Regions from separate parts of the Emticicia sp. genome, predicted to be linked through region 2. Evidence: riboswitches for the same ligand, from Rfam matches in the RefSeq annotation. Region 2 holds a riboswitch; the other holds the start of a gene.
The links. A riboswitch is a leader RNA that binds a small molecule or an ion and turns the genes downstream of it on or off. The one in region 2 is predicted to bind S-adenosylmethionine.
Positions count from the first base shown of each region.

Region 1 (16,251 bases), on a different contig from region 2:
GGGACATCAATCTTGAGACCCAGATGAAGATCTGCTTCTCAAGAATTTATAAGTTTGCTTGTATCTGAAAGAGATACTTTTTTGCTAAACGATAGCGAAAAGTGGATTTTATGAATACAAATCAGACTTAAATGCATAAAAAAAGCCCTCACAAGAATGTGTAAAGGCTTTTTGGGTTACGTAGTAAAGGTTTTATATTGTTTTTGAAAACAACTTCTGTGTTGAGTTGGTTTGGTCGAGGTGTATATCAAATGCCATACAAATATTCCTGATGAAGGCTTTTCCTGCTGGCAACACTTTTAGGCCAAACTCATTGAAAATGATAAACTCATCTTCTGCGAAATCTTCCAGCTTTTCAAGTAGCATTTCGTGCTCTTCTGCTGTCCAATCTGAAATTTTCCATGAAGTTACTAAATTACAAATAATATCCAAAATTTGTTTCCGAATAAATAAATCTTTTTTGTTGAGCAGGTGTCCTTTGAGTATTGGCAGTTGACTATTGTTCACTTTTTCGATATATGACTCTACGTCTTTTATGTTTTGAGCGAAGGCCGTCCACGAGTCGCTGATTGATGAAGCTCCAAGTCCTAACAAAACTTTCGATTGCGTGGTGGTATAACCCATGAAGTTTCGGTGAAGTGTACCATTCTCTTGGGCTTTATATAAACTATCGTGCGGAAGCGAGAAGTGATCCATCCCGATTTCGGCATAATTGTTTGCCTCAAAAATCGCTCGTCCACGCTCATATAAAGCTCGTTTTTCTTCGCCACTTGGTAAATTACTTTCATCAAATCCACGTTGACCATTACCTTTTATCCATGGCACGTGTGCGTACGAATAAAACGCAATACGGTCGGGTTTTAGGGTCAAAGTTTTCTGAATTGTATCTTCGATGGATGAAAGTTGCTGAAAGGGCAAGCCAAAAACCAAATCGTGACTGATTGATGTATAACCAATCGCACGGGCGAGTTCGGTTACTTTTTTGACATTCTCGAAAGGCTGAATGCGATGAATGGCCAACTGAACTTTTGGGTCATAATCTTGCACACCAAAGCTTACTCTTCTGAAACCTAAATCATAGAGTGTTTGGAGGTGTTCGGCACTTGTATTGTTGGGGTGTCCTTCAAAACTAAATTCGTGTTCGGGGCTTACTTTGGCATCTTTCAAAATGCCTTCGATAAGCGTTCGGAGGGTTTCGGGAGCAAAAAAACTGGGTGTTCCACCACCCAAATGTATTTCAGTAATCTGTGGTTTTTCGGGGAAAATAGCTAAATATAAGGCCCATTCTTTCAGAACTGCCTGAATATAAGGCTCTTCTACCGCATGATTTTTGGTGATACGCTTGTGGCAAGCACAAAACGTACACAGACTTTCGCAATACGGTAAATGAATATAGAGGCTTATGCCCGAATCATTATTTGTCGCAGAAAAAGTTTCAACCAAACGACTCTGCCATTGTTGAGCATCAAAAGTATCGGTTTGCCAATGTGGCACAGTTGGATAACTGGTGTATCTGGGGCCAGCTACATCATATTTTTTTATAAGCGAAGAATCTGCCATGCGTTTACTTAATTTTCGTGCAAAACTAAAGGGCAAGTTTCGGAAAAATGATGAGGAATGTCATGTTTCCAAAATCAGAAACCAAGATACAGAACTCAAAATCAGCCTTTGGTCAAAAAAATAATCAAGTTTCATGTAAGAATCGCTTATATTTATCGAAAGATTTTCATTTGCCACCTATGCGTTTCAACCTGCTTTAGCTGGTGATGCAGAGTAATAAAACCAATAGGCTTTAACCTAAATGTATTTTATTCGTTTAGGCTAAAGCCCAGTTTTGATTTGATATTTATGAATTTTATCCGCCAGCTAAAGCAGGCGGCAATTGAATATATATATATTATCCATAAAGAGAAATAAAAAATCATAGGAATAAATGCCAACTTACAACCAAATCAAACGCCAAATAGATTTGAACCCTTTTGCTGAGCTGATGCTTCGGAATGAACTAAAGGCTTTGCCAAGCATTATTCACGAAAACGAATACATTGATGCTTCGGTGCATGGCTATTGGAATACTCGCCATGTATTGCTTTTGGCTACAACGCAACGCATTTTATTAGTTGATAGCGATACTTATGGTGATGTTGAAGTCATCGAATTTCCTTATGATAAGACCGTTACGGTGCGTTGCCCAACGGCCGATTCGGTAGTTTTTGGTACGGCCGAACGCAAGGTAAAAGTTGATAATACGCTCGAAGAATACATTGCGGCTTTTTACGCAGTTGTGCAAGATAGATTGGCAGGAAAAGAACCAAAATTGTATCGTGAAAGAGATATTTATGCTCAAGAAGAACAAACTGGCGAGCCTTTACCGCAAACAAATAATCCATTTCATGTGATTTTACGTGGACTTGATGGGCTTTCAAAAATGATAGTGCCGCAGGCCGAAGAAAATAAACAGCAATCACTCACCGAAGATTCTCAAGCTACCGTGAAAGGAACAAAACAATCAACCGAACCAGAAAAAACATTGGATGAACTATTGGCGGAATTGAACGCTTTGGTAGGTTTGGAGAATGTGAAAGAAGAAGTGAAAAGTTTGGTAAATGTGCTGAAAATTGAGAAAATAAGAAAAGAGCAAGGCATTACGCTGCCCGATCGCTCGCTGCACATGGTTTTTCATGGAAATCCTGGTACGGGAAAAACAACGATTGCACGCTTACTGGCAAAGATTTTCAAAGCTTTGGGCGTATTGAGCAAAGGACAATTGTATGAAACCGACCGAAGTGGTTTGGTGGCTGGCTATACTGGACAAACCTCGCTGAAAGTGCGTGAAGTTTGCCAAAAAGCGATGGGAGGAATTTTGTTTATTGACGAAGCCTATGCTCTCAATACCGAAGACACTTATGGCCCCGAAGCTGTGAACACAATTGTGAAATTTATGGAAGATAATCGTGATGATTTTGTGGTGATTGTGGCCGGTTATGAAGAAAAAATGACTGAGTTTATCAACTCAAACCCTGGCCTTCATTCGAGGTTTAATAAATACATTGCTTTTAAAGATTACACACCCGAAGAATTGGTCGATATTTTCTTGTTGCAAACCGCCAAAGTGCAACTGAAAGTAGATGATGATGCACAAGAAAAAGTCTATAAATTATTCAAGGAACTTTACGAAGACCGAGATGCATCTTTCGGAAACGGGCGTTTGGCTCGTAATATCTTCGAGAAAACTTACGAAAAACAAGCAAATCGCCTTGTGAATGAGGGCATTGAAAATACTGATATTAGTCTGATAAAAGAAGCGGATATTCCGGTAATGGAATAAAAGAGTCAAACATCAATCAATCGATATTTGGCTCTTTTATTCATAACCTTTGTTTTGTGTAAAACATTAGGAATGAGTGTTTTACTGGACTATGGGCAGTCTGCTATTGACAGTCGACTGGCCACTTGAATTAATTATAAGCAATGATTTTAAAATCAGTTCTACGATTTTTTTCATGAAATATTTCTGGGCACTCTGCATCACATCTGATATAGGGGTTATCTTCACCTTGACCAACCGGTACTAGTTGTTGCGGAGTAACATTGTTTTTTATCAAATATGCAATTACGGCAGCAGCCCGTTCTTCAGATAATTTTTGATTAAATTCTTTTGAAGATCTCAGATCCGTATGTGAGCAAACTTCCAATTTAATAGATGGGTACTTTTTTAGAATTTTAACTATTTTATCTAACTTAGCCTCTTGGTCTTGCCTAATACTACTCTGACCGTAGGAGAAGTTTATAACCGAATTATTAATTAAGTCAGTAACCGATTGTGGAAGTTTTTTATTGGTTTCTTTCTTGACTTTTTTCTGAATATTTCTCTGTTCTAATGGTGTTTCCGAGGAAACCAATTCAGAATTTTGTGTATTTGAAACATCATTATATAAATTTTTCACTTGTTCTTTTTCTACAAAAAAAGTGATGTTTCGGTCCTTGATATTATCAGAAAATGAAAAGCTTTTTACAACATATCCTTCTTTTTTAATAGCAAATTGATAGTCGGATGGCCTATCAATGCATACTGAAAAAGGCTCTTCTCCTTTTTGGCTGAAATATTGAATTTCATTATTTTTTGAAACAGATAAATTGACGTTACCTAATTGTTTTTTTGTTTCAAAATCATAAACCATAATTCTGTAATCTTTACAATTTTTTCTAAAAGCATAGATGTCATCATCATAAAAGCCACGCTTTCGATTAGAACTTAGATAACCAAATTCATTAGTGGCATCGCAGATATACCCGAAATCGTCTTTCGGCGAATTAAAAGGTATTCCTAAATTTTTGGGGAAGTCGATGGGCGTGCCATCTTCACCAATTTTAGCATAGAAGATATCTAATCCACCGATTCCAGCTAAACCGTCTGATGAAAAATACAGATTGCCTTGGGCATCGATAAACGGAAACTTCTCATCACCCTCTGTATTAATTTTAGGTCCTAAATTTTGTGGGCTGCCCCATTTTTGATTTTTGTATTCAATAAAATATACGTCCGTACCACCAAATCCTCCTGGCATATCCGATATAAAATATAATCTTTCGTTGTTAGGCGTAAAGGCGGGGTGCTCGCACGAATAATCATCATTATTAAATGGCAGTTCTTCTAAACTTGTCCAATCGTTTTGCTTAGGATCAAAATATGAACTAAATAACTTTAATCGGTAAAGTTTTTTGTTGTTATTCTTGCTATTTCGGGTAACGATCAGCTGATTTTCATTATTTGAAAAGGTCAATGGCCCATCGTTTAATTTTGAAGTGAGGTTCTTGCTAAATAAATCTACTGTATAATCGGGTTTATCGTAGAGTTTATTCCATATAAAGTTCTCAATTTTTGTCTCTTTATTCAAAGATACATAGTATAAATTTAAGTAGGCAGTTTGATCGTACTCAGACTTCTGATTGACGAGGTTATCTCTCGACGAGCAAAATACCAAGCCGTTTTTGTAGTACATCGGGCTAAAATCAGAAAATTCAGAATTAAAAAATGCCGATTCTACACTATAAAGTGCCGAGTCTTTTGAAAATTGGTACACATTTTGATACGCTTCATAGAAAGACATACCTCGAGTATCATTATTTTGTACTTGAGCATATAATTTGTAATAATTTGCCGATTCGTTGTATTTCTTGTTGCAAGCTAATACTTGGGCAAATTGTAGATATATTTCGGGGGTTGGATCATCTAAAAAACGTAATAGTTTTTTATAAGTTTTTTCTGCATTTTCGCTGTCCTGAATTGATTTATAGGACAAGGCTAAATTTTGTAGAATTTCCCGATGTTCTTTTTCATTATATTTAGAATTACCTAGTAAGGTTTCATAAGCTTGAATAGCTTTGGTGAATGCCGAACGCTCGAAGTATGAGTTTGCAGTTTTGAGAGATTGTCCTGACAAAGAATAGCTCAAAAAAAAGAATATTATACCGACTAGGAGATAATATCTTTTCGCAAAATTTTTTGAAGGAGTGGTTGCTCGTTTTTCTAAAATTAATTTTTGAAAAAAAGCATTTGTCAAGTCAAAGGTTTTCATAGGTAGGTAGAATAATTTTTTCATAGATAGCATCCTTATTATATGAAAGCATAAATAATTATTGGATAATTACCCAAATTGTTTACGATTCTGGTTAAATGATGAAGTGATAGGGTTGATTGAACTCTTACTTCAAAAGATAATAATAGATACTTGATAACATGGTTTTCGCAACAATAATGTATCAATATTTATGCCATCATAATTAGCTATCGAAAAAAAATCATTAAACGGTATTGTTTCCAAAAAATAATTAAAAATCATAATTCTTCAAGCATATTTAAATATATTTCTGCTTGCTTGAAAACTTCATTTCTCTGTATTTCTGGAATTTTTCCTAACGTAACATAAGCCATGCCAATTCTTGGATTTCGTTCAAGTTTTATTCGGTTCCTTTCATAAAAATGCCAGTAAAGCGAGTTAAACGGACATGATTTATGGCCAACTTTCTTGCTTTTATCATAAAAACACGAGCCACAATAATCGCTCATTTTATCAATATAGTTGGCGGAGGCAACGTAAGGTTTTGAGCCAACAATTCCGCCATCGGCATATTGGCTCATGCCACGAGTATTTGTAATCTCGACCCACTCAATGGCATCAATGTAAATGCCCAAATACCACTCATCAATTTCATCGGGGTTGATGCCCGCCAGCAAACAAAAATTGCCGATGACCATTAATCGTTGAATATGGTGGGCATATGCCAGATTCAATGATTGACCAACGGAATGTTTCATGCAATTCATTTTGGTTTTGCCAGTCCAAAAGAAATCGGGGAGTTTTTGTTGGTGTTCAAAATAGTTAAGGGTTTGAAAATCAGGCATTTTACTCCAGTAAACACCCCTCATGTATTCTCGCCAACCGATAATTTGCCTTACAAAACCTTCGATTTGAGCGATTGAAATATCATCTTGATTTTGTTGCCAATGCTCAACTGCTCGCTCGACTACTTCCAAAGGTGAAAGTAATTTTATATTCATCGAAAAAGATAATCGTGAATGATAAATCGACCAATATTGCATAGCCATGGCATCTTCGTAAGTGCCAAAATTCGGTAAGCAATTTCTCACAAAAAACTCCAATAATTGTAAAGATTCTTGTCGAGTTACTGGCCAAAAGAAATTCTTGGCGTTTACGCTACCAATGGTCTTGACTTCTTGGTTTTGTACAAGTTGGTAAATCTCCGAAACATCTCGACTGAAAACCAAAGGCTCAACGGGACGGTGTTCTTTGGGAAGTTTTTTGCGGTTATCGGCATCGTAATTCCATTGGCCCGTGAGTGGTTCGTTTCCATCCATCAGAATCCCGTATTTCTTTCGCATCATACGGTAGAAACTTTCCATCAGAAAAGTCTTTTTTCCTTTGAAAAAATCACCCAATTCTTTTCGGTGGCTTAGGAAATGCTCCGTGTCGTAGATTTTTGTAGAAATACTGAGCGTGGCAGAAAAAGCCTTTAATTGTTCATCAAGCCGATATTCGTCAGGGAGTTGATATTCAAATTCTGTAATTTGATTTTGCTCAATAATCCATTCAAGATTCTTGGTCAGCGATTGTGTGTTTCGTTCACCGTCGAGTCTTAGATAAATTACATTATGTCCTTGATTCTCAAGGTTTTGAGCAAACAAACGCATGGCCGAAAAGAAGCCTATGACCTTTTGTATATGATGCTTCACGTAGTCAGTTTCCTGCCTCATTTCCATCATTACATACAAAATATTAGTGCTTTTTTCTTGAAACCAAGAATGATTATGATTGAGTTGGTCGCCCAGTATTAGTCGAAGAACCATGCGTTTTTTTATCAATGTTTCATGGTTTTAACTATTATAGCTCCGATTTGTTTTGAAATAAAAAAATCCCATCCGAGAAAATTCTTGAATGGGATTGTTGAAATTTCTGCGAGATTTATTTCTTCAACTCATTGCTCATCGAATACGGAAAATCTGATTCGTTGATGCCTTTGCTTTTATTTGGCGTAGCCGACATTTTTAGCGAAAAAGAGCCTCCTTTCATAATATCGGCGTAGTTGAGGTAGTTTTTTGTGTAATTTACATTGTTCAGACTCGCACCGCTCACATATACATTTTCGCTGCTATTGGCAGGAGCATTTATTGTGAAAGTCTTGCCATTTTGCAATTTAATGGTCGCTTTCTTGAATAACGGCGAACCTAAAACATATTGGTCGGTACCTGGGGCAACGGGGTACATACCGAGTGCTGAAAAAACGTACCATGCCGAGGTTTGTCCGTTATCTTCATCACCACAAAGCCCATCGGGTTGTGGCGTGTAGAGTTTTTTCATGATATTTCTTACGTGATACTGTGTTTTCCACGGCTCGCCAGCATAATTATACAGATACGGCATGTGCTGAATCGGCTGATTTCCGTGAGCATATTGTCCCATATTCATCACCAGCATTTCAGTGATTTCGTGAATCTGCATACCATAGTAAGAAAAGTCAAAAGTTGGTGGAGCCGAAAATACCGAGTCTAATTTGGCTACAAAATTCTTCTTGCCGCCCATCAAATCAGAAAGCCCCTGAATGTCATGAAATACGCACCAAGTCCAGTGCCAAGAGCAGCCTTCTGTAAAAGCATCGCCCCATTTGTCAGGTCGGAACGGCGATTGAAAAGTGCCATTTTGGTTCTTTCCACGCACAAAATTGGTCGATTTATCAAAAACATTGCGGTAGTTTTGGGCCCTTTTGGCGTATAAATCAATTTCGGCTTGAGGACGTTTCAGAAGTTTGGCTAACTTCCAAATCGTAAAATCATCGTAGGCATATTCGAGCGTTCGGGCAGTGTTTTCGTTGATGCCCACATCGTAAGGCACATACCCGAGCGAGTTGTAGTACTGCACACCCAAACGCCCAACCGAACTCAAGGGGCCAGATTGATTGGCATTTTTGGTGATGGCTTCGTAAAGCTTTTCAATTTCCTGAATTTTTACACCTTTCAGATAGGCATCGGCAATAATCGAAGCCGAATTCGAGCCTACCATACAATCTCTATGCCCCGGACTCGCCCATTCGGGTAGCCAGCCACTTTCTTTATAAGTATTAGACAAGCCCTCCATGATTTGGGCATTCATTTCGGGAAACATCAGATTAAAGAAAGGAAAAACCGCACGGAAAGTATCCCAGAAACCATTATCGGTAAACATATATCCATCGGCAATTTGGCCATTGTATGGGCTGTAATGCACAATTTTATTTTCTTTGTTTATCTCATAAAATTTACGAGGAAAAAGCATCGTATGATACAGAGCCGTGTAGAATGTACGCATTTCGTCGTCCGAGCCACCTTCAACCTTGATTCTGTTGAGTTGCGAATTCCAAGTAGCAGCTGCTTTACTGACGAGTTGGTCGAAATTCTGCTCTCCAATTTCGTTTTGGAGGTTTAGTTCTGCTTGCTCTGGGCTGATAAACGACGAAGCAATTTTCAAATTTACTTGCTCATTGGCTTTGGTCTTGAATCGGATAATGCTCCCCGAATGTTTACTTTCGATTTCGAGATTATTCGGCATGATTTCACCCTCTTTTACACCATAAACTTCATCAAAATCTTTATCTACATAAATCACAAAATAATTTTTGAAGTTTTCGGGTACACCGCCCGAAGAATTTCGTGCATAACCAACGATTTTTCGTTCCTTCGGGAAAATTTTGATATAAGAATTCTTGAAAAAACCATCTACAATCAAATACGCTTTATCGGTTTGTGGATACGTGATTCGGAAGCGTGCAGCACGCTCAGTTGGCGTAATTTCGACGGTCGTGTTATAGTCAGATAAATAAGCACGATAATAGTGTGGCTTTGAAACTTCGGCCTTGTGCGAAAACCAAGATTCTCGTTTGTTTTCGTCAAAAACGAGCTTTTCGGTAGTAGCAAAAATCGAAAAAGCACCGTAATCGTTTATCCACGGCGAAGGTTGGTGGGTTTGTTTGAAACCCCTGATTTTATTGCTGGCATACTGATAGCACCAGCCGTCGCCCATTTTATTGGTTTGTGGTGTCCAGAAATTCATCCCCCACGGTAGGGCAATAGCAGGGTAGGTGTTGCCGTTTGAAAATTCAAATTTAGAATCGCTTCCGACCAAAGGATTGACGTATTTTACTAAGTTTTCTTGGGTTTGGCCAAAAGAAATGTAACCTACAAAAATAAGTAGGATTGAAAGAAAGGATTTTTTCATTGAGAGATTTTAAATCGTAGTTGAGTTGAAAAGTTTATTTTAGGAGATTTTGCATTGCTTCAAGGTTGTGTTCTTCATCGAAGATAGCTTTGATTGGAATCTCAAAACCTTCAATAACTGAGCTTTTTATGCTACCATTTGATGATTTCAAGACCAATTCATATTGACCATTTGAGATAAGGTATTGCTCCACGACTTCTTTTTCGGCATCAATTATCCAATATTCGCCAACTTTATGGTTTTCGTAGTCAGTAAACTTGACGCCTCGGTCTTTGTCTTTTGTGCCATCCGAAAGTACCTCAACTATAAAATCAGGTACAGGAAATAAAACTTGTTTTTTTGTGAATGATTTAGACTTTTCAGTATTGAAAAATACAATGTCTGGCTCGTAGTCGTTACGAGTAAAAGTTGTCATGATTTTCTCGAAACCAACAAAACCTAATTTGTTCTTACGGACATAAACATTTATCAATTGATAAAGCAAACCAGTAGCTTCATTATGCTCTCTACGCACGGGTGAGTGCGTAATGATTTCGCCATTGATAAACTCAACTTTGATTTGCTCGTCGATATCATTATAGAATTTCTGACGACGTTGATTTTCGTCGTTCAGTTTTTCAGCAACTTGCTTCACTAATGCTGGAGCATCGGGCAAGTCCATTATTTTATCCAATAAATCTTCTTGAAACATGAGCTTTTATCGTTTAAAACTAATAACGTTACTAAAATAGTCAAAATTCCACAAAGGTTGTAAAAGTTTCTTAAACCAGTCCCTCTGGATTTGGAATAAAATTCAAGAATGAATCGCTATGTTTTTTATATTTTTCGGTATCGAGTGTATAAAGAAACGCTCCTTTTTTCGAGAAACCTTTTTGTTTTTCCTTTAACTTAATCAAAAGCCCTGTCGATAGGATTTTTCGGCTAAAATTTCGCTTATCGAAATTACTGCCATAAATCGCTTCGTAGAGATTCAATATCTGCGGAATCGTAAATTTTTCGGGCATCAACTCAAAACCAATCGGGTGAAAGGCAGCCTTGTAACGCAGGCGTTCGATGGCAATTTTTATCATTTCTCGGTGGTCGAAGAGCAATTCGGGCAAATCTTGCATCGAAAACCACTGAGCATGGTGCGTATCAGAAATCTTGGTTTCGTAGTCTTTCACATTGACCAACGCATAGTATGCCACCGAAACTGTCCGCTCCACGGGGTCACGGCCGGGATCACCAAAAGCATTGAGTTGCTCCAAAAAAATACCCGTTACGCCCGTTAGTTCAAACAAAATTCGCTCAGCAGCTTGGTCGAGGCTTTCGTTGGGATTTAGCCAACCACCCATCAACGACCATGTATCGTGGTCGGTTTGTACACCTCGTTTTACCAACAAAAGTTTTAATTCTTCGCCATCAAAACCAAAAATGATGGAATCGAGAGCTACCAAACATTTGGTCTGTTGTTTATAAAGTTCTAACATTCAGGGATTTATAGATTATTATTTTAGGTCAGTGCTATGAATTATCAGCAATATAAGGAAGCAGCTATCCATGCACAACAAAAGTAGGTATTTTCTCTAAAAAACTCGTATTTTTGCACAAAAAAGCCTAAATGTCACTGCTAAAAATCAATCATTTACATAAGTCTTTCGGGGGAGTAAAGGCAGTTAACGATATTTCAATTACACTCGAGAGAGGTAAGATTTTAGCGATTTTGGGCGAAAGTGGCTCGGGAAAAACCACACTACTACACCTGATTGCAGCTCTCTACGAACCCGATTCTGGAACACTTATGCTTGATAATAAACGCATTACGCCACCCTCCGAAAAACTGATCGCTGGGCATCCAGACATTAAGCTGGTTAGGCAAGACTACGGACTTTTTCCGAATATGTCAATCCGTGCGAATATTGCGTATGAATTGCGTTATTATGAAGAAAATTACAGGAATGAACGAGTAGATAAACTCCTTGAAATTAGTGGTTTAACTCATGTGCAACATCATGTGCCTCGACAAGTTTCGGGCGGAGAACAGCAGCGTGCTACCATCGTAAAAGCCATTGCCGAAGAACCAAAATTACTGTTGCTTGATGAGCCTTTTAGCCATTTGGATGCTGTAAATAAACGCCGACTAAAAAACGAAGTATTAGACCTCATCAAAGCCGAAGAAGTGAGTTGTATTTTCGTTACGCACGATGTAGCCGATGCCTACGGAATGGCCGATGAATTACTAATCATGCAAAATGGTAATGCCCTACAACTTGGCTCACCCGAAGAAATCTATCGTAATCCAATCAATCAATATGTGGCTGAGATTACGGGGGAAATAAACCCAACCCCCAGTACCTCCCCGAAGGAGAGGGGGAAAACGAACTCTCCCTTCCCAATTGGGGAGGGGTTAGGGGTGGGGTTTATCCGCCCCGAGCAGATTCGTGTTTCTGAAAAATCAGCTATTAAAGCTACTGTATTCTCAATTAAATTTTTGGGAGCATTCTACGAAGTAGGCCTACAAGTAGAGGATACCCAACTGAAAATGTATAGTTTTGATAAACTGAGTGTGGGCGATAAGATTGGAATTGAAATCAGGCAACTTGATTAATTGGTTATTAAACATTTTCTATGACGCCGTCGATATTTACGTAGAGACAAAGCATAGATATTGATGTAGAGATAGGGCATGCCCTGTCTCTACTGAGGTTAATCAGGTCTTATTGGTATCTATTGTGGTAAAAAATGAATATAGCTTTAAGTTAAAATATCTTTTCAATCAATATTAAATAGATAAAAAATCTATTCTCAAAAACCAAAGCAGATATTTTCTGTGTACGTTGAATAAAATTTAGATAAAAATTTATTCTATTCTTTTGGTTTTGTTTAGCTAAATTCTCAACTTTGTATCGGTATCAAGAATTTCTAATTAATTTTAGAAAACCAACCGAGTCGCAAACGCTACGGTGGTCAAAAGATGCGGGCTGTTCTAAAGTCAAAAATGTTTTGTTTTTCTCTTCAAAAAAGCCACTTCGATTACTTGAAACCTATCAACTAATTCAATAAAATTAACTAAAAAATAGTATTTATGCCTTATTTATTCACTTCTGAATCTGTATCGGAAGGCCACCCAGATAAAGTATCGGACCAAATCTCAGATGCCCTCATTGATAATTTTATGGCGTTTGACCCTTCTTCTAAAGTAGCTTGTGAAACTTTGGTAACGACAGGTTTAGTAGTTTTGGCAGGAGAAGTAAAAACACAAACTTACCTTGATGTACAATCTATTGCTCGTGAAGTAATCCGTAAAATTGGTTATACGAAGTCGGAGTATATGTTTGAAGCAAATTCTTGCGGAATTATCTCGGCTATTCACGACCAATCAGCTGACATTAACCAAGGTGTTGACCGTAAAACGGCTGATGATTTCGAATCAAAAGCAAACGCTCAAGGTGCTGGTGACCAAGGTATGATGTTTGGCTATGCCACTCGTGAAACTGATAATTATATGCCATTGGCTTTGGATTTAGCTCACACTATCCTCCAAGAAATGTCATATATCCGTAATAATGAGCCAAATTTGATTCCTTATTTACGTCCAGATGCAAAATCTCAGGTAACAATCGAATATTCTGACGATAACGTTCCACAAAGAATTGATACAATCGTAGTTTCTACACAACACGATGATTTTGCTGATGACGAAACAATGTTGGCGAAAATCAAGGCTGATGTTATCAATATCGTTATCCCACGTGTACAAGCTAAGTTGAAAGCTGATTTACAGGCTTTGTTCAACGACCAAATCACGTACCACATTAATCCAACTGGTAAATTTGTAATCGGTGGACCACACGGAGATACAGGTTTGACAGGCCGTAAAATTATCGTTGATACGTACGGTGGTAAAGGTGCTCACGGTGGTGGTGCTTTCTCTGGAAAAGACCCTTCGAAAGTTGACCGTTCGGCAGCTTATGCCACTCGCCACGTAGCTAAAAATTTAGTAGCGGCTGGTCTTTGCGATGAAGTACTCGTACAAGTTTCTTACGCTATCGGTGTTGCAAAACCTTGTGGTTTGTTTATTGATACTTACGGAACTGCCAAAGTTGATATGACTGACGGTGAAATCGCACAAAAAGTTGGCGAAATCTTCGACATGCGTCCGTACGCAATCGAGCAACGTTTGAAATTACGTAACCCAATCTACTCAGAAACAGCCGCTTATGGCCACATGGGACGTAAAAACGAAATCGTAACTAAAACTTTCAAAGGGCCAGATGGCACAACAGTTACGAAAGAAGTAGAACTTTTCACTTGGGAAAAATTGGATTACGTTGATGCGGTAAAAGCGAAGTTCGGTCTATAATTTTTTCGAGTTTGATATAAGAAAAACGGAAGTCGAAAGGCTTCCGTTTTTTTTTGCCAAATTTTGGCGTCTTCATTTTTTACCGTTATTTAACTCCTAACGAACTACCTCTGTATTCTTATTAAGTAGTTGATTATAAGTACTTTGTGTGGTGTTTTTTTAATCCAGAATTCACGTTGTTGTAGTGAATCAGTTATTACCACAACCACCAATTTGAGCTTGGAAAACTGTGCCGGCCTTTGCCTCAAAGCCAGTATTTAATGTAATAGATTTCCCGGCTTGATAAATCACATTTGCTGTCGAATTGACTTTATTTGTTGCTGTTATCGTCTGCGATGCTTGTTTTGTGCCAATATTCGTGTTTATATCATTCGTTGGACTTGCTAAATTTAGGTCTTTTGGATGAATAGTAAGAGCAGTTGAAATCGGGCTAACGCTTACGCCATCGGTCGAAATTACTCTTATTCTGTAATTTGTTCCGCCTGCAACACTACTTGGGATACTGCAATTTATTGTTCCTGCTGAGTTGCTTGTACCAATTATGATTGGCTGAATGTATGTTCCAATATTCGAGGTATTTCCTAAAATTATATCGCTTTCAAATTCTCCGTTCGCATCTGATAATTCTACATTAAATTGGTTAGATGGGTTGTAAGTATTTGATAATGAGAGTGTTATATCTAAATTACTGCCACCGCAAATCGAACTTCTTGAAAGCGTTGGCATATTGATTGATGCCGAATTTGGCAAAATCGTAAATGTTAAAACTTTTGAATAAAGAATATTACCTTGTAAATTATCTTGTGAATAACCCGTTACGGTCAATGTATATGTTCCCGCAGGTAAAACACGCCCGAATACCGAAGTACCGATATTATCAAAAACAGAGTAAGGTGAAACATTTTGAGTAATTGTATAATTCAGATTAGTTCCTTGTATATTCATATTGAAACTCTCAATCTGAACAGTTGGACAAACAGGTACAACCAAAATCGAAACTTCATCAGTTAATTGATTGATATTCATGTCGTTTGTTAAATTAAATAAGGGCTGATAAGGGTTTCCTGCTTTTACAAATTGGTATTCAACAACCAAATCACATGGATTTATACCATTTACTACAACATTGGTGGTAGCTGTTGCTGTACAAATTCCACTTGTAACAGTTACAGAATAAATCCCTGAATTAACCAATAGAGCATTTGAAATGGTAGGATTTTGAAGGCTGCTCGTAAATGAATTAGGTCCAGTCCAAGAGTATGAATTTCCACCCGTAGCATTTAACTCAATTGTATTTCCGATTAGATAAGGCCCTGAATTTGATGCGGTTGCAACGATAGCAGCCTCAACTGTAACATTTACACCCACAAAACTGCTTTTGCACGAACCTAATTCACAACGTACATTATAAGTTGTAGTTGTTGTTAAATTTGGCGTAATATAATTAGTGGTTGTTGCTAATAAAGTGGTGCTATTTGAATCATACCATTTTACTGTTCCACTCGCACAAGTGGCTGATAATGAGGTGCTTGCACCACTACAAATCGTTGGATTTGATGTGCCTGTTGGGGCAGTAACAGGACTACAATTCAAATAAGTAAATGGTACTATATAATTACAAGCCCCGCCACCCGGAGTTATTTTGGTATAAAGTGTTTGCGTGCCTACTGGCAATGAAATATCTGGTACAAAAGTATTTGGTGCGGTAAAAATCCCTGCCGATGTGGTAGTGGCGGCATCTTTAAAAATGCCGTTGATAGTGCCATCAAAAGTACCGCCATAGGTAAATATCGGCTGCGTATTATTGACAATCACTGAACTATTTTGATTGTTTATGATGGCATTACCCGATACACCACCGTGTTTCAAAACACCATTATTGGTAAAACTACCATTGGTATTTCGGATTTCTCCTGTTATCATCAGCCCTGCATTGGTGGTTATGCTGCCATTCACTTGATTTTCGTAACGCCTTGCGGGCATCAAAATCCTGGCACAAGCCAGATTGCTCAGCGTGCCGCCTTGTATCGCAATACCACTGCCAGTTCTTATATCAATAGTACCCGAATTGTTTAAACTAAAACCAGGGTTTAGTGCAGCAAGATAATCATACCCTGTATAATTCATAATGCCTTCATT
Region 1 is NZ_JBMLRC010000043.1:1,065-17,315, reverse strand. Features, by position in the region: gene hemN (oxygen-independent coproporphyrinogen III oxidase) at 193-1,560, opposite strand; gene ACOVO2_RS02850 (AAA family ATPase) at 1,934-3,328, shown strand; gene ACOVO2_RS02845 (OmpA family protein) at 3,459-5,603, opposite strand; gene ACOVO2_RS02840 (cryptochrome/photolyase family protein) at 5,840-7,369, opposite strand; gene ACOVO2_RS02835 (GH92 family glycosyl hydrolase) at 7,485-9,770, opposite strand; gene ACOVO2_RS02830 (Uma2 family endonuclease) at 9,805-10,461, opposite strand; gene ACOVO2_RS02825 (NUDIX hydrolase) at 10,532-11,239, opposite strand; gene ACOVO2_RS02820 (ABC transporter ATP-binding protein) at 11,371-12,357, shown strand; SAM-I-IV-variant riboswitch at 12,654-12,759, shown strand; gene metK (methionine adenosyltransferase) at 12,835-14,112, shown strand; partial or broken gene ACOVO2_RS02810 (3-coathanger stack domain-containing protein) at 14,302-16,251, opposite strand, start outside.
Region 1: it holds a riboswitch for S-adenosylmethionine, as region 2 does, so the genes downstream of both, metK (methionine adenosyltransferase) here and ACOVO2_RS18485 (O-acetylhomoserine aminocarboxypropyltransferase/cysteine synthase family protein) in region 2, are expected to answer to the same signal.

Region 2 (16,251 bases):
AATGAATTAAAATTGAGTCCTAAAATTTTATTCTCTAAAGTTTGTTTGTACAAAATATTTTGCCCTCCGACAAATCTTTCATCTTTACTTGCATTCCAAAAATCTTTATTAGCGTAGGAAAATATTTTTAACTCATTGTGAATATTAATTTTGTAGGTAAAATCTAAATTATAGTCTTCAAAATGATAGTTTGGAATTCCATTTTTTAGCTGTGGTGTTGGTATTCTATTTTTCAAAAGGTCGAAGTAATTTCGACGAGTGGAAAATAGGAGGCCTGCCTTATTTTTAATAATTGGAATATCAACTTGAAACTTCGCAGAGATTAACCCTAAATTACCGTTAATATCAAATTTATCCATTTTAGAGGTTAAGGATTGCACTGCCAAAACTGAGGAAATACGACCACCATATTTTGCAGGAATGCCCCCTTTATAAAGTTCTACACTTTTTATTGCGTCTGTATTGAAAGTAGATAATAAACCAAAAAACTGATTAGAAGTATAAATTGGAGCATTGTTTAATAAAACAAGATTTTGGTCTGGACTTCCTCCTCTAACATACATTCCAGCACTACCCTCAGAAATACTTTTAGTACCTGGCAGAAGCATCAAAACTTTCATCAAATCCTTTTCTCCGCCCAAAGAAGGTAGTTTTTTAATTGTATTTGCACTTATTTTCGTAAGACCCGAAACAGGATTCGATAGATTTTCTTCTATACTATTTGCAGAAATAATAATTTCAGTAAGTTCTTGTTGTTTATAATTTAGAAAAATAGTTAGTGTAGTATCAGCCTTAATTTCATTCAGATTAAGGTCTATTGTCTCATAATTCATTGATTTCACTATGATTTTCTTAGGATTACCTTTCATTTTTTTACTAAAAAACCCTTTGTCATTAGTTACAGTAAACTTTGATTGCCCAGTGAAATTAACTACTACTCCAGGTAATCCAGTTGAATCTTTCGAATCAAAAATATTCCCACTAATTACAAATTGGGCGGTACATTTAGTGTAACAAATAAAAAATAATAGGCACAAATATTTCATTTTATTCTTATCTCGTTACGACTATCTGTTTTGGTGGAGAAATCAAATATCCTGCAAAAATCCCGTAGCCATTTTGAATATTTGTAATGACAGGAATAACTCCCTTAAACGCCATAAAAGGATTTTCTTGTAAATTAGATTTTTGATTTAGTCTTAGGTAATAATTTTGAAAATATTCTTGAAATATTGGGAAAACTGTTAAAACCTGAACACTCACTAACTGTGAAACATCATCTTGATTCAAAGCAACTCCACCATAAAAAATAAATTCTCCGCTTGATATATCAGGCTTTCCAAAAGCAGGCTCTGATACTTTAATAACTTTACCATTTATTTTTTTGGTTTCACGTTCAATATATCTTACATAATTTAAACTTTCGGTTTTATTCGAAATATCTTTGCCTGACATTAGCAAATCAGAAGAACTGAGTTTTACAAACAAGACTTTTCCATTGTTAGTAATAGTATCATTGATAACTTTCAAAGGGGATGCAATAAATCTATCTATCATTGCTGCTTGTGATGGCACCTCACATTGAGCATATGTTTTTTTGTTTCGATAGCTAACAGTTAACGCATATTTCCCACCCGAAACTATTGGAAACAAATCAGGGGAAACCCCATAAACACCTCTTTCTACCTCTGGTAATAAAAGACTTTTATTGGTTAGTAAATTTTCTATTTCAACATTTGCACCTGTCACTAAATCGAACGTTGAATCTTTTGTATTAGTTGAATAAATATTGGTATTATTTTCTTCTCCAATAGGTATGGTTTTTCTTACATTCACATAAATCCACTTACTTGGTGTAATTAAAGAATAGATAATTAACGTGGAATCGTTTTTATCAATTTCAATCTCACTAACTAATTCCTGACGTACACAACCAAACAGTAAAAAAAACAATAATATTAGTACATTCTTCATGGTTTTTAAAAAAAAACCACTTTAAAATAGATTAAAGTGGGCAATAAATTTATAGATTTAACCCCCAACCCGCTGTATAAGTAACTCCATTAAACATTGAAGCTCCATATGCCGTACCATAAATCACATATCTTGCTCCTAACCAAGGTAATGGAGAAACATACCATTTTATTGTTTTATTAACAAATGAAGAATTATATTCAGTATCACCTTCGTAAAAATTCCCTGAATCTAAAGCAATATTAAATAAATACGTATTGAGCTCAAAATAACCTTGTGCAGCAACGCTTATTTCATCTAATTGGTCTGGTCCCAAATTCTGTGACCTCACTCCAAAACTTGCATATTGTCCACCATAATTAACATTCCATGCCTCTAAAGTTATCAATGTTGGATTTCCGTCTAAGTCAGTAGGCCCCCAATACATTGTACCAATCTCACCGCTGAAATTTGTTGGTCTTAAATTTTCCTTCTTAACTTTAACCAATTCGCTTACTACCTCATAACTTCTCAATGATGTACTCTTTAAATCATTTAACAAATTCTCTTTAGTCTCTAAAATGGCATACCCTTTTTCATTGGTAATTTTTTGAACTTCTTTCCCAATTTGATAAATTCCATCTTTATTCAAAATCATTGCAAAAGTTGGGTCGGGAATAAAAGCCAGTTGATTTTTCTCACAAAATTCTTTTGTAATCATACCTTTTTCTTTCCATCTCTCTTGATAAGTTTTTGAAATTGGGATAAAATCAAACTTTGAAGCCCATTTTTCCACCTCTTCCTCCGTTTTCATTGCTTTCAACTCTCCAATTACTCTCTTGAAGGCTTCAAGGTCTTTGAAAACTAACCTACCCTTTCTTGATACTACGTCTGCACTCTGTTCAGGGTTCGATAAATCTTCTAACTGTTGCTTTTGTGCTGCCGTTAGTTGTTTGGGCTGTTCAGTCAACGATAAATTAGATGAATTTATTTCATCTTTTTGGCAAGAAACTACTCCATAAAAGCAAATAGCCAAGCCCAGAATTTTGAAAATGGAAATCCTTTTCATAGTTTTACACTGTTTAATTATTAAAAGTTAGACTTATGAGCCTCCCGTCGTCCGCCAAGATTTCTGGGGGGCTTATTTATTGCAAAGTAGAGCAAAGTTTACTTCAAAAAAAATTGCGTTTCCGCAAGAAAAAACTTGCAAAAACGCAATTCATGCCGCAATGGAATTGTCGAAACATACAATTATTTCTTTCTCTCAGCTTTTGCCATTTTGGTTCTAACTCGGCTCAATGCTTGCGGAGTCATATTTAAGTAAGTAGCAATGTACCTCAATGGCACACGGTTTATCAAGCCTTTGTGGTATTTATAAAACCATTCTAAGCGTTCTTCCTTTTTTTGTCTTAATGCTGTTATGAATGCTTCATATTTGATAGTATTTTGCTCCAATAAAACTCTACCAATAAAATTTAGTTGAGGGCATTCTAAATAAAGTTTATCTATTTTTTCTTTGGAAATCACCCACAGTTTAGCTTTTTCAAGTACATCAATCGCAACCGTAGATGGTTTTTCCTCTAAAAAACTGTCAGCTACATATTGAAAATCATTTTCTGCCATCAACCAGTGGGTAATGGTTTGGTCTTGGTCTTGGTCTTTTACCGAAAACTCTCGCAAAATTCCCGATTCAATAAAATAAAGTTTATCGTTAATTTCTCCAATATCTAAAATTACTGCACCTTTTTTGTAGATTTTAGACTCAAATTGTGAGAGAATATGCTCAATTTCGGCAGAAGAAAATACACCAAAAGAACTGAATAAGTTGTATAAAACTGGATTTTTGTTTTTCATTTAAAGTTATAATAGGATTTACAGCACAAATAAAAAGGTCTGCAACCAAAATTGCAAACCTTTCTAAGTGAATGGTATTTGTATTATCAGCACTATGGACTATCGACCATTGACCGTGGACTACCTATTCATCGTCAATAAAAACTCTTCATTATTACGAGTTCCTTTCATTTTATCGAGTAAGAATTCCATTGTTTCCATTGGGTTCATATCGGCCATGAATTTACGCAATAACCACACTTTTTGTAATGAATCTTTATCCATCAATAAATCTTCACGACGTGTCCCTGATGCCAAAATATCAATCGCAGGATAAACACGTTTGTTCGATAATTTACGGTCGAGTTGGAGTTCCATATTACCCGTACCCTTAAATTCTTCAAAGATAACTTCGTCCATTTTCGAGCCTGTATCAATCAAGGCCGTTGCGATAATCGTCAACGAACCACCATTTTCTACATTACGAGCCGCACCGAAGAAACGTTTTGGTTTGTGAAGTGCATTGGCATCAACACCACCCGAAAGGATTTTACCCGATGAAGGAATGACAGTATTATAAGCACGAGCCAAACGCGTGATTGAGTCGAGCAAGATAACTACATCGTGTCCGCACTCAACTAAGCGTTTTGCTTTTTCTAAAACCACGCCCGAAACTTTTACGTGACGATCGGCAGTTTCATCAAAAGTTGAAGCAATTACCTCGGCACGCACGCTGCGTTGCATATCGGTAACCTCTTCTGGGCGTTCGTCAATCAACAAAATAATCAAATAAACCTCTGGGTGATTGCGAGTGATGGCATTGGCAATTTCTTTCAACAAAACCGTTTTACCAGTTTTAGGTTGTGCCACAATCATACCACGTTGACCTTTTCCGATGGGTGCAAATAAATCAAGTACACGAGTAGAATATACGTCTGGTCGGCTGCTTAATTTGATTTGTTCTTCGGGAAAGAGTGGAGTGAGGTATTCAAACGGAATACGGTCACGGATTTCTTCGGTAGTTTTACCATTTACTGATAAAACTTTCAAAAGAGCGAAGTATTTTTCACCTTCTTTCGGTGGGCGAATCGCACCTTTTACGGTGTCACCGGTTTTTAAACCAAACAATTTGATTTGCGATGGCGATACGTAAATATCGTCGGGACTCGCCAAATAATTATAATCTGCCGAACGAAGGAAACCATATCCACCTTCTTGCATAATTTCTAAAACACCTTCGTTTTCAATAATGCCATCAAACTCCTTGATGAGGTTATTGAACTGTTTTTTGATGTCTTTGGTATAAGTATCAACGTAGCGTTTGTCTTCTTTAGGCTCTGGAATATCAGGTATAATATCTTCGGTCAAGCGAGCAAACTCATCCATTTCAGCATCAATGGCAGCTAAGTCAAAGTCGGCGGGTTCTTCCAGATTCAATATTGGTTCTTCGTCGGCTGCTTGCATATCAGAGAAAACCTCTGGCTGAGCAGGAACCGGCTTTTGTTTCTCAAATGACTTTTTATTATCATTTTTTTTGAAATTCTCAGATTTTGTCTGGCTTTTTTCAGTATTTGGCTTAGCCTCACCTATCGCAGGAGATAATTCTGCAACTGCTGGTTCGGCAGTTTTTTCGTCAGTCTTAGGTAAGCGTTTTCTATTTTTTATTCCTTTATCTTCTTTAAAGAGAGGCTGCTCGATTGGCTGATTTGCAGAGGTGTCGGCACTGACACTTTTGGGAGTATTAAAGAGTGATGCTGAACTTTGATTCTCTAAAATCTTTTCTATTAATTCGGTTTTAGAGGCCGTTCGGACATCTTTAATGCCAATTTCTATACAAATTTTCCTTAACTCTGATAGAAGTTTAAGATTCAGTTCTTCTGATGTGTACATACGAGAGAATTAACAAGACGTTACAATTGCTAAAGATTAGCGGTTAGATTTTTTAAATAAGATGTATTTCGGAAAAGACACTTCCAAGAATTTTAGCATTTAATCAAATACTCAGGAATTACTCGAAAAAAACGGAAACTTTGCTCGGATACAATTGGCTAAATCAAGAATTTTCTGTTGAGAATAGATGAGCCGATTGAAGTGTTTTGTTGGATTTGAATGCAATAATAAAACTTTAATCCGAACTTTGCAAGCGTTTTCTCGAAAATAAGCAAAATATTTTTATTCGATAGGAATATATATTTTCAATAATCATCATCAATAATTTTATCATCAGTAATTCCAAACATGGTTGTGGTTGGATTTGCCAACTCAATACCGTACTTTTCAATCAATTGATTAATCTTATAATTTATTTCTTCACGAATGGTTTTACTCTGCCAGTAATCGGGCGTTGCTGCAAAAAATACTACCAATAGATTTATTGAATATTCGCCGATTGCATCAAACTTCACATGCCCCTCGTGCAAACTTGTTTGTTCATGATTATCAATAAGTAGCTGAATTTCATCAACTAAGGCTTTGATTTTTGAAATCGGTGTATCGAGTTTTAGCCGTATGAAAAACTTATGACGACGGTCTTTACGCTGAGTAAGATTGTTGAGTGTTTGTGAAACCAACATTTGGTTGGGCACAACAATCAGACTACCATCAACGTGACGGATTCGGGTACTACGAAAACCAACCTTTTCAACTTTCCCGACCATGCTTCCCAGCTCAATGTCATCGCCAACAATGAAAGGTTGCTCTGTAAATAACGTAAAAGAAGCAAAAAGGTTTTCGAGCGTAGCACGTGCAGCTAAAGCTAAAGCTACCCCACCAATACCCAAACCTGTGATTAGACTAATGACATCTTGACGAAAAACAAAGCCCAAAATCAAGAAAAATGAGCAGAAAACTATCAAAGCAATGATAATATCTCTGAAAAACGGCACGAGATGCTCATCTGTTTTGGTATCATTTTCTTCGGCTTTTTTAAGAAAAACTAAAGCAAAAAATTTTACAAGTCGGATAATTATCCAAGTGATGGCAATCACAAAAAGCGTATCGAGCAGTTTATCGGCAAATTCGCTTACTCTCATTTTACCAAACGGGATGATTCGCCATTTTTTTGGAAAAGAGATTTCGTCAACTGCTGAATAAATGATGAGGAGGGTAATGATAAACTCAACTGGGCGTTTCAGCAAATCTACGAAGTTAGAAACTGGTATATTTTGGGTTTCTTGTTTGATTAAACGGTAAACAACTTTACTGACAAGAACCGAAAAAATCCGCTTGAAAAGCAAGCCTACCAACAATATTCCTACAAACCAAAGCCAGTTTTCGACTGGATTATATAAAAAACTTTTGTGCAGAATCTTCTCTAATTTATTCATTTAAAATCTTATGCTTTGTGCTCTTTAATAAACTCAATTACTCTACGTTCCACCCATGTTTCGTTGGAATTTGGCATCATAAAACCTACATGGCCGCCAAATTTTAATAATTGTAAATGTACGTTGGGGTTATTTTCAGCATCGCCTAAATTCAGACATTCGGGCGATAAAAATGGGTCATTGATAGCTTGGATTATTAATGTAGGTACTTTTATCGACTTCAGAAAAGGCTTTGCCGCTGCTTGCTGATAAAAATCGTGGGCATTTTTAAAACCAAACATCGGAGCGGTATATCGGCTATCAAACTGTTCAAAATTTTTGATTTGCTTGTATCCTTCATAACTAACTAAATTATTTTGAGGATGTTGCGTTGACTTCTCTTTTATTTTTTTGCCCAGTTTATTGATGAAGCGTTTCATATAAAACCTACGACCAGGCTTATACAGTTCATAGACCGAAGTATATAAATCAAGCGGAACCGAAACCGCCAAGCCAAACTTCACTTGCGTTGGTAAAAGTTCGGAATTTTGTCCCAAAAGTCGAACTGTCATGCTTCCACCCATACTAAACCCTACCAAAACAACTTCTTCATAATTGTAGGTATTGATGGCATAATTGACCACAAAACGTATATCATCGACATCCCCGTGGTGATAAAAACGGGGCAAACGATTCATTTCACCGCTACAACTACGACAATTCCAGCCCAAGCCATCATAACCATTATCATTGAATTTCTTTATCATACCCGTCACGTAGTGGCGAGTCGAGTCGCCTTCCAAGCCGTGCGTAACGATCACGAGTTTTTTACCACGTGATGCTCCAGCAAACGACCAATCCAAATCCAAGAAATCGCCATCTTGTAGCTCAACTCGCTCTCGTTTATAATCAACAGGAATTTTGCGAAAAAGACTTGGATAAATTGTTTGAATATGGGCATTAAATTGCCATTTGGGGGGCTGATAATCGGTGTTTGTTGATAAAACTGGCATTCTATTTTTGATGCTGAATATTAGAAGATTAATGTTTAATAATTAAACTTGACATCAATGAATTTAACTGTGCTCTACAATTATACTTTCGATGACTTCGGGGAAATGAATGTGTTCGAGGGCCTGTACTTTTTTGGCTACGTCATCAGGAGTATCAGTTGGTACGACATCACATTTTGCTTGAAAAATAATTTTCCCTTCGTCATAATGCTCATTTACGTAATGAATCGTTATGCCAGATTCTTTTTCTCTAGCTTCCACAACTGCTTCATGCACAAAATGCCCCCACATGCCCTTACCACCGTATTTTGGAAGCAATGCAGGATGAATATTAATGATTTTATTTGGAAATGCTTTTACTAAGTTTTCGGGAATTAGCCACAGAAAACCAGCCAAAATAACTAAGTCGATTTGTTGTTTTTGCAGTAAATCAACGATTTTATTAGTCTTTGAGAATGTCTTTTTATCAAACAAAACTGTTGGAATACCAAGCCTACGCCCCCGCTCAATTACACCAGCCGCGGGATTATTAGTGAGAAACAATTCCACAATAACGGATTCGTTATCAGCAAAATAGGTAGTTATTCGTTCGGCATTACTTCCCGAACCCGAAGCAAAAATAGCAAGTCGTTTCACCAAGAATTAAGAATTAAGACGGGGTCGCCCGTGCGATGTAGAATTAAGAATGATTTCAATTAAAATGCTGACTTATAAAATTCAAATTTACTATGAAACTATCAATTTATTCAACAAATAAATCTAAATGAATAAAAAAAGTCGCTAAAAATACATTTAGCGACTTTTTTTAGAACTATACAGGTAGATATCAAAGTTAAAAATTCTACATTCTTAATTGACCTAGGCTTTACCTTTATAAAGTTCATCTTGCCATTTCTTCAATTCATCCCATTTGCCATCTCGAGCCAAAGCAGCTTGATCGGCCCAAGTAGTAGGATTATGAATTTGGAAACGAGGCCCTGCCGCATCAAGAATCGCTTTCATTTTTTCTACCGAGGTTTCAGCTAACTCGGCAAATGTGTAAATCCCGGCATTATTAAACAACTCTTCTATTTTTGGACCGATTCCCTCAACAATTTTCAAATCATCTTTTTTAGTTGGTGCAGCGGCAGCAACTGTTCCTGCCAGACCTAAAGCCCCTGCTGCAATTCCTGCTCCACCAATACCTGCCGCAGTGCTTCCACCCGCCTCAACACTTACATTTGTCGATACTTTAGATTTTCTGCAAGCATCTAACTCTCCTTCCAAGAAATTGATTCTATCTTGTAGTTCGGCCGCATGTCTTTTCCAACGATTAATTTCACGGCTTAGCCACCACCAAAGTAATAAAAGTGGTAATAAACATCCAAGAAAAACTCCCCATGGGAAATCTGTTAACCAACATTTGAAAAATTCCATTTTTTTATATTTTTAAAGTTATAAAATTTCTTAAACTGCGATGATGTATGAGTCGACTAACAACATAAATAGTATCAAACTACTGTGGAATGTTGACCGCCAACTGTTGACTTCTTTTACTCTTTCAATCTGATTGTGCTTCGACGATTCTTTGATTTGCCTTCTGGTGTATCATTTGAGGCGATTGGCTCTTTTTCGCCTTTGCCTTCGGTTGTCATCTGCGAAGCCTTGATTCCTTCTTTGAGCAAGAATGATTTTGTTTGCTTTGCACGATTTTCTGACAGACGTTGATTTAGTTCATCCGAACCATCACTATCGGCATGACCAGTGATTAAAAGCTGTTTATCTGGATGTTTTTCAAAATACTTTTTAGCTGTTGCTATAAAGGTTTCCACTTCGGCAGTTTTTTCAATGCCAGATTGGTTAACTTTAAAGTAAACATCTAGAGGCGTAAACAAGATTTGTTCTTCTGGTGTTGCAGCTGCTTTCACAGTATCTACTTTTACAGAATCTGTCTGCTTGCTTGAGTCAAAGGCTGGAGTATCTGCCACTACCGCTGATGTTGTGTCGGCCACAATTGGTTCACCCGAACACAAAGGTTTACGGTTACAGTTCCACCAACCAGTATACAACAACGACCAAAGCAGAATCAGAATGGGTAATAGAAATCTGTTCATTGTTTGAATTGTTTGAGGTTTAGGAAAATTTGTTTTACTATTTACGAATCGAAAAGTAATAAAAAGTAACTAAAAAACAACTTTTTTTTTAATTTTCTATTTAAAAATTAACAACTCAATAATATTTATAAGTTTGTCAGCCGAAAATTTCTTAAAAAGGGCTAAATTTGGCGAACATAACCAAAGAAAACACCCTATTTTTATTGATGGACTCAATCAAGATTTTTGCCCCTGCTACCGTTGCTAATGTTGCCTGTGGATTTGATATTTTCGGCTTTGCAGTTGATGCCCCTGGCGATGAAGTTATTGTTCGTAAACGTTCTGATAATCAAATCATTATCACAAATATTACAGGCGAAGAAGGAAAACTCACTTACGATGTTTCTAAAAACGCCGTAACGGTTCCGATTATAAAATACCTCGAACAAACAGGATGTACACAAGGTTTAGAGATTGAATTACACAAAAAAATGCCACTCGGAAGCGGACTGGGAAGCAGTTCGGCGAGTTCGGTGGCGGGAGTTTTTGCGGTGAACGAATTGCTGGGCAAACCTCTTTCTGCAAAAGAATTATTACCATTTTCGATGGAAGGAGAACGCATTGCTTGTGGCTCTGCCCACGCCGATAACGTAGCCCCTGCTCTACTTGGAGGTTTTGTAGTTGTGCGTAGTTATCAGCCACTTGATGTTTTTAAAGTACCTACACCCGATGAGCTATACGTAACTATTGTACATCCTGATATTGAGGTAAATACAAAAGATGCACGTCATATTTTGCGTAATGAAGTTTCGATGAAAAACACCATTGCCCAAATGGGAAATGTGGCTGGTATGATTGCAGGTTTAATGCAAGCCGATTATAAGCTAATTGCCAGTTCGATGGTTGACTTTATTATCGAACCCGTTCGAGCAATTTTAATTCCTGAGTTTTGGGAAGTGAAAAATGCGGCTTTAGAAGCAGGTGCTTTAGGATGTAGTATTTCGGGAGCTGGCCCTTCGATTTTTGCATTTAGTCAAGGCAAAGAAACTGCCGAAAAAGTGGCAATTGCTATGAAAAATAGCTTTGAAAAAGTGGGTATTCACGCAAATGAGTACGTTTCAGGAATTAATCAAGATGGGCCGAAGGTTATTAATTAATTCGTAAATATTGTAGGAACGTCCAAATTGGACGTTCCTACGGGAACAATTAAATAACTAAATAAGAAAATATCAACAAATGAAAAGAATAGCCCTCATTACAGGTGCAACATCAGGAATTGGAAAAGCAACAGCCGAGGCTTTTGCTAACGCAGGAATTGATTTGATTCTGTGCGGTCGTCGTCGGGAGGTTTTAGAGGAATTGAAAGAATATTTCTTGGAAAAAGTGCAAGTCATAACACTATCTTTTGATGTGCGTAATCAAGCCGATGTTGCCAGTGCGATTGAATCTCTGCCCGAAGAATGGAAAAAAATTGATATTTTAGTCAATAATGCAGGAAATGCCCACGGCCTTGAGCCAATTCAAGATGGGAACATTACAGACTGGGATGCCATGATTGACGGAAACGTGAAAGGTTTACTCTATGTGTCGAAAGCTGTAATGCCAATAATGGTAGTACGTGAAAAAGGACATATCATCAATTTAAGTTCGGTTGCAGGAAAATATACTTACCCTAATGGAGCTGTTTATTGTGCCTCGAAATCAGCGGTGGAGGCAATTAGCGAGGGAATGCGTCATGATTTGACCAAATATGGCATAAAAATAACAAATATTGCCCCTGGTGCAGTAGAAACCGATTTTTCGTTGGTGCGTTTTAAGGGCGATAGCGAACGTGCAAAAAAAGTTTATGAAGGCTTTGACCCTATTCAGCCCGAAGATGTAGCCGATGCAATTCTCTATGCTATCAATACACCCGACCGTGTGACGATTGCAGATATTGTGCTCTATGCAAAAGCTCAAGCTGCTCCGACTATGATTCATAGAAAGTGAGCAGTCCACAGTCAAATTTCGGCGGTCCACAGTATAAAAAACTCATAAAGTTTTCATACTCAAATCAGATTCCGAATTCGTCATTCGTCATTCGTAAATTCATTCAATGGATAACCTACTTCAACGTGTAAAGGAAATTGATATTCGGCAAGTTGCTCGTGACTTGGGCTTTGAAATTGTTCAGAGCCGACGCATGAATTGCCCTTTTCACGTTGAAGACTCACCTTCTTTGGTTTTTTACCCTCCACCACAAAACGAGTTTCATTGTTTTGGCTGTGGCAAACACGGTGATGTGATTAATCTCTATGCCGATGCCTGTCAGATTGACTTCAAAACCGCTCTCGAAGAACTCGCCACTCGTTATATTCCTGCTTATGATGGTGTTCGTCATAAAACTATTCGTAAACTCGACATTCAAAGTGTTTACACCAACAAGCCTCTTCCCGAAAAGCAGTTTGAATTCAAGCCAATTTATAGCGAAATATACGAGCGTTTTCAGCAATTTTGCCTCACTCAACCTGCTACCGAGTCAGCTCGAAAAGCGGCTGAATATTTACGTGGCCGAGGAATTGATGATTGGACGATTAGGCACTTCAAACTTTTTGTAATAAAAAACTACGTAGTTGCCAATGATTTTCTGAAATCAAACTATTCATTAGAAGATTTAAAAGCCTGCGGCATTGTCAACGATAAAGGCAATTTAGTATTTTTCGTTCATCCTATCATCATTCCTTATTATCAGGATGGTAGAATCGTTTATCTGCAAGGTCGAACTATCGGAAATCCTCCTGAAGGTGCAAGTAAATATCAATTTCTTTCGGGCGTTCCTCGCAGTATTTTCAATCTTGATTCTATCAAAAAACTTCGTCCAAATTCTGAGGTATATCTCACCGAAGGTGCATTCGATTGCATGACCTTAGTGAAACATGGCATGATGGCCGTGAGTTTGGGAAGTGCCAAAATTTTTAAGAAAGAATGGATGAAATATTTCAAAAAATACAAGATTCTGATAAGTTTTGATAACGACACTGCCGGTATCAACGGAGCAAATGCACTCATAGAAGATTTTCTGATGGCGGGTATTCTGGCCGAAAAACGAGATTGGAACAAAGGTTTTAAAGATATAAATGAATATTTTGGCAGAAACAATTTATAAAATTTTGCCAACGAACAATTTAGAAAATTGTTCTACTTCGCTTGTTTTTTAACAAATCCTACCGCATCTTTGCAACATCAATTCAATTATTCTACTCCAGTAGCTAATTGATTGATTTATACAGACGAGGGGAGAGAATAGGCTCTACGAACCTCGGGCAACCTGTCCCGCTTCAAGCGATAAGGTGCCAATACCTACCGAAATGGCGAAACCATTCGGACTTATAAACCAATCATACGACAATCGTTTTAAAATTGGTTTTATTTCATGTGTGGCAAAGCACGGTGTTTTTGCTATACGTCAGTTTCGCTACAAAATTCACTTTTTATTAAAATTTAAACCAACAAAACCAATGTCAGAACTACGATTTGAAACACTTCAGCTACATGCTGGACAGGAAATTGACCCAGTTACACAATCTCGTGCGGTGCCTATTTATCAAACTACCGCCTATCAATTCAAGGATTCGGCTCATGGAGCAAACCTTTTTGCTCTAAAAGAATTCGGAAATATTTATACCCGAATCATGAATCCAACAAGTGATGTTTTTGAAAAACGTATTGCTGCTCTTGAAGGTGGTGTAGCTGCACTTGCTGTTTCTTCCGGACATGCAGCTCAGTTTATTGCCATCAATAATGTAACAACTGTTGGCGATAATTTTGTCACAACTTCGTTTCTTTATGGTGGCTCTTACAATCAATTTAAAAACTCGTTTAAAAATATTGGGGTAGAAGCTCGCTTTGCCGAAGGAAATAATGTTGAAAGTTTTGAAAAATTGATTGATGAAAAAACAAAACTCCTCTACGTCGAAACCATCGGTAATCCAGGCTTACACGTACCTGATTTTGAAGCATTAGCAGCTTTAGCTAAAAAATACGACCTTCCACTTTTTGTGGATAATACTTTTGGTGCTGGGGGAGCAATTTGCCAACCACTCAAACACGGAGCAAATGTAGTCATAGAATCTGCTACTAAATGGATTGGAGGACACGGCACTTCAATGGGTGGAGTAATTATAGACGGTGGAACATTTGATTGGGGAAATGGAAAATATCCTCAATTTACCGAACCATCACCGAGTTATCATGGACTAATATTAAACAGTGTTTTTGGTGTTGGTGGCCCTTTCGGAAATATTCAATTTATCATTCGTTGTAGAGTTGAAGGGCTCCGTGATTGGGGTGCTTGCCAGTCGCCATTTAATTCATTTTTATTATTACAAGGTCTAGAAACCTTAACTTTAAGAGTTGAACGCACTTGTGAAAATACTGCAGCATTAGCACAATGGTTATCTGAGCATCCAGAAGTTGAATCAGTCAATTATCCTGGTTTAACTAATCATCCAACCCATGAATTAGCTAAAAAATATCTACAACGTGGTTTTGGTGGGGTGCTTTCATTCAAATTGAAAGGTGACCGTGAACGAGCAGAAAAGTTTGTTAATAGTTTAAAGTTAATTTCGCATTTGGCCAATGTTGGCGACGCTAAAACTTTGATTATTCATCCTGCTTCAACAACGCACTCACAATTATCAGAAAGTGAGCAACTTTCGGCAGGTGTTGACCCTAATTTATTGAGAATTTCGTGTGGGTACGAACACATAGAAGATATTAAAGCTGATATTACACAGGCTTTAGCATAATTTCCCAAGGTCGAAGATTGGCTCGTAAGAGTTTTATCTTCGACCTTGTTTTTTGAAAGCAAAATTGATGATGCCCAACAAAGTCATTCATTTTAAAGAAATTATCAAGAAAATGCCCCCAAATCCTGCTGGGTCATGGCATTATGTTGATTTCCCTGAAAATGCTCATGACATTTTTGGCAAAAAAGGATTCATTAAAGTCAAAGGAAGCATTAATGATAAACCTTTTAAGAGTAATCTTTTTCCGAAGGGTAATGGCTTTCATGCAATGACTTTGCCTCTTAAATTACAGAAAGAATTAGGGGTAAAATTGCACGATGAAATTTCGGTTGCTCTTGAAGAGGATTTTGAAGAAAGGATAATTTCGATGCCAATTGAATTGCAGGAAGCGATAGATTTTGATGAAGAATTTGCCACTTTATTTCAGCAACTTTCGGCCTCAAAACAAAAAGATTATAGACACTGGATTGACAGTGCCAAACAAACCGAAACTCGAATAAAAAGAGTAGTAGAATTAGCCGAACGGCTAAGAAAAACCAACAAGTAAAAGTCAACAAAATTATACAACAAATCACCAAGTAGTACCTTTTAGCATTAATGGAAAATAAGACATTTCATCACGACGAACCTTTTAAACTTGAATCGGGGGCTTGGCTTCCCGAATTTGATTTGGCCTACACTACCTACGGAACACTCAATGCTGAAAAAGATAATGTTGTGTGGGTGTGTCATGCTTTTACGGGCAACGCCAATCCGTCCGATTGGTGGAATGGACTGATTGGTGAAAAACGTCTTTACAATCCAAATGAACATTTTATTGTTTGTGCCAATATTTTGGGTTCACATTATGGCTCAACCAATGCCCTAAGCAAAAACCCGATTTCGGGCGAGCCTTATTTTCATGATTTCCCGTTTTTGAGTATCCGTGATGTTGTTCGTGCGATTGACTTGCTTCGTATTCATTTAGGTATCGAAAAAATAAATACTTTACTTGGTGGCTCGTTGGGTGGCCAACAAGCACTCGAATGGGCGATTTTACAACCCGATTTGATTGAAAACTTAATTCTTTTCTCAACAAACGCCATTCATTCTCCGTGGGGAATTGCCTTTAACGAATCGCAACGAATGGCTATTGCAGCCGACCCAACTTGGACAGAGCGTCACCCGAAAGCGGGTATGAACGGCATGAAAGTGGCTCGTTCAATCGCTCTTTTATCTTACCGAAATTATGCCACTTATGGCCGCACACAATCTCGTGACGAAGGTCAAGTTGATTTTTTCAGGGCAA
Region 2 is NZ_JBMLRC010000342.1:16,945-33,195, forward strand. Features, by position in the region: gene ACOVO2_RS18420 (TonB-dependent receptor) at 1-1,046, opposite strand, end outside; gene ACOVO2_RS18425 (DUF4249 family protein) at 1,054-1,974, opposite strand; gene ACOVO2_RS18430 (hypothetical protein) at 2,024-3,022, opposite strand; gene ACOVO2_RS18435 (Crp/Fnr family transcriptional regulator) at 3,205-3,807, opposite strand; gene rho (transcription termination factor Rho) at 3,928-5,676, opposite strand; gene ACOVO2_RS18445 (mechanosensitive ion channel family protein) at 5,982-7,112, opposite strand; gene ACOVO2_RS18450 (YheT family hydrolase) at 7,121-8,104, opposite strand; gene purN (phosphoribosylglycinamide formyltransferase) at 8,168-8,740, opposite strand; gene ACOVO2_RS18460 (hypothetical protein) at 8,963-9,520, opposite strand; gene ACOVO2_RS18465 (OmpA family protein) at 9,637-10,197, opposite strand; gene ACOVO2_RS18470 (homoserine kinase) at 10,404-11,333, shown strand; gene ACOVO2_RS18475 (SDR family NAD(P)-dependent oxidoreductase) at 11,413-12,165, shown strand; gene ACOVO2_RS18480 (CHC2 zinc finger domain-containing protein) at 12,272-13,321, shown strand; SAM riboswitch class I at 13,435-13,551, shown strand; gene ACOVO2_RS18485 (O-acetylhomoserine aminocarboxypropyltransferase/cysteine synthase family protein) at 13,674-14,963, shown strand; gene ACOVO2_RS18490 (YdeI/OmpD-associated family protein) at 15,031-15,510, shown strand; gene ACOVO2_RS18495 (homoserine O-acetyltransferase family protein) at 15,561-16,251, shown strand, end outside.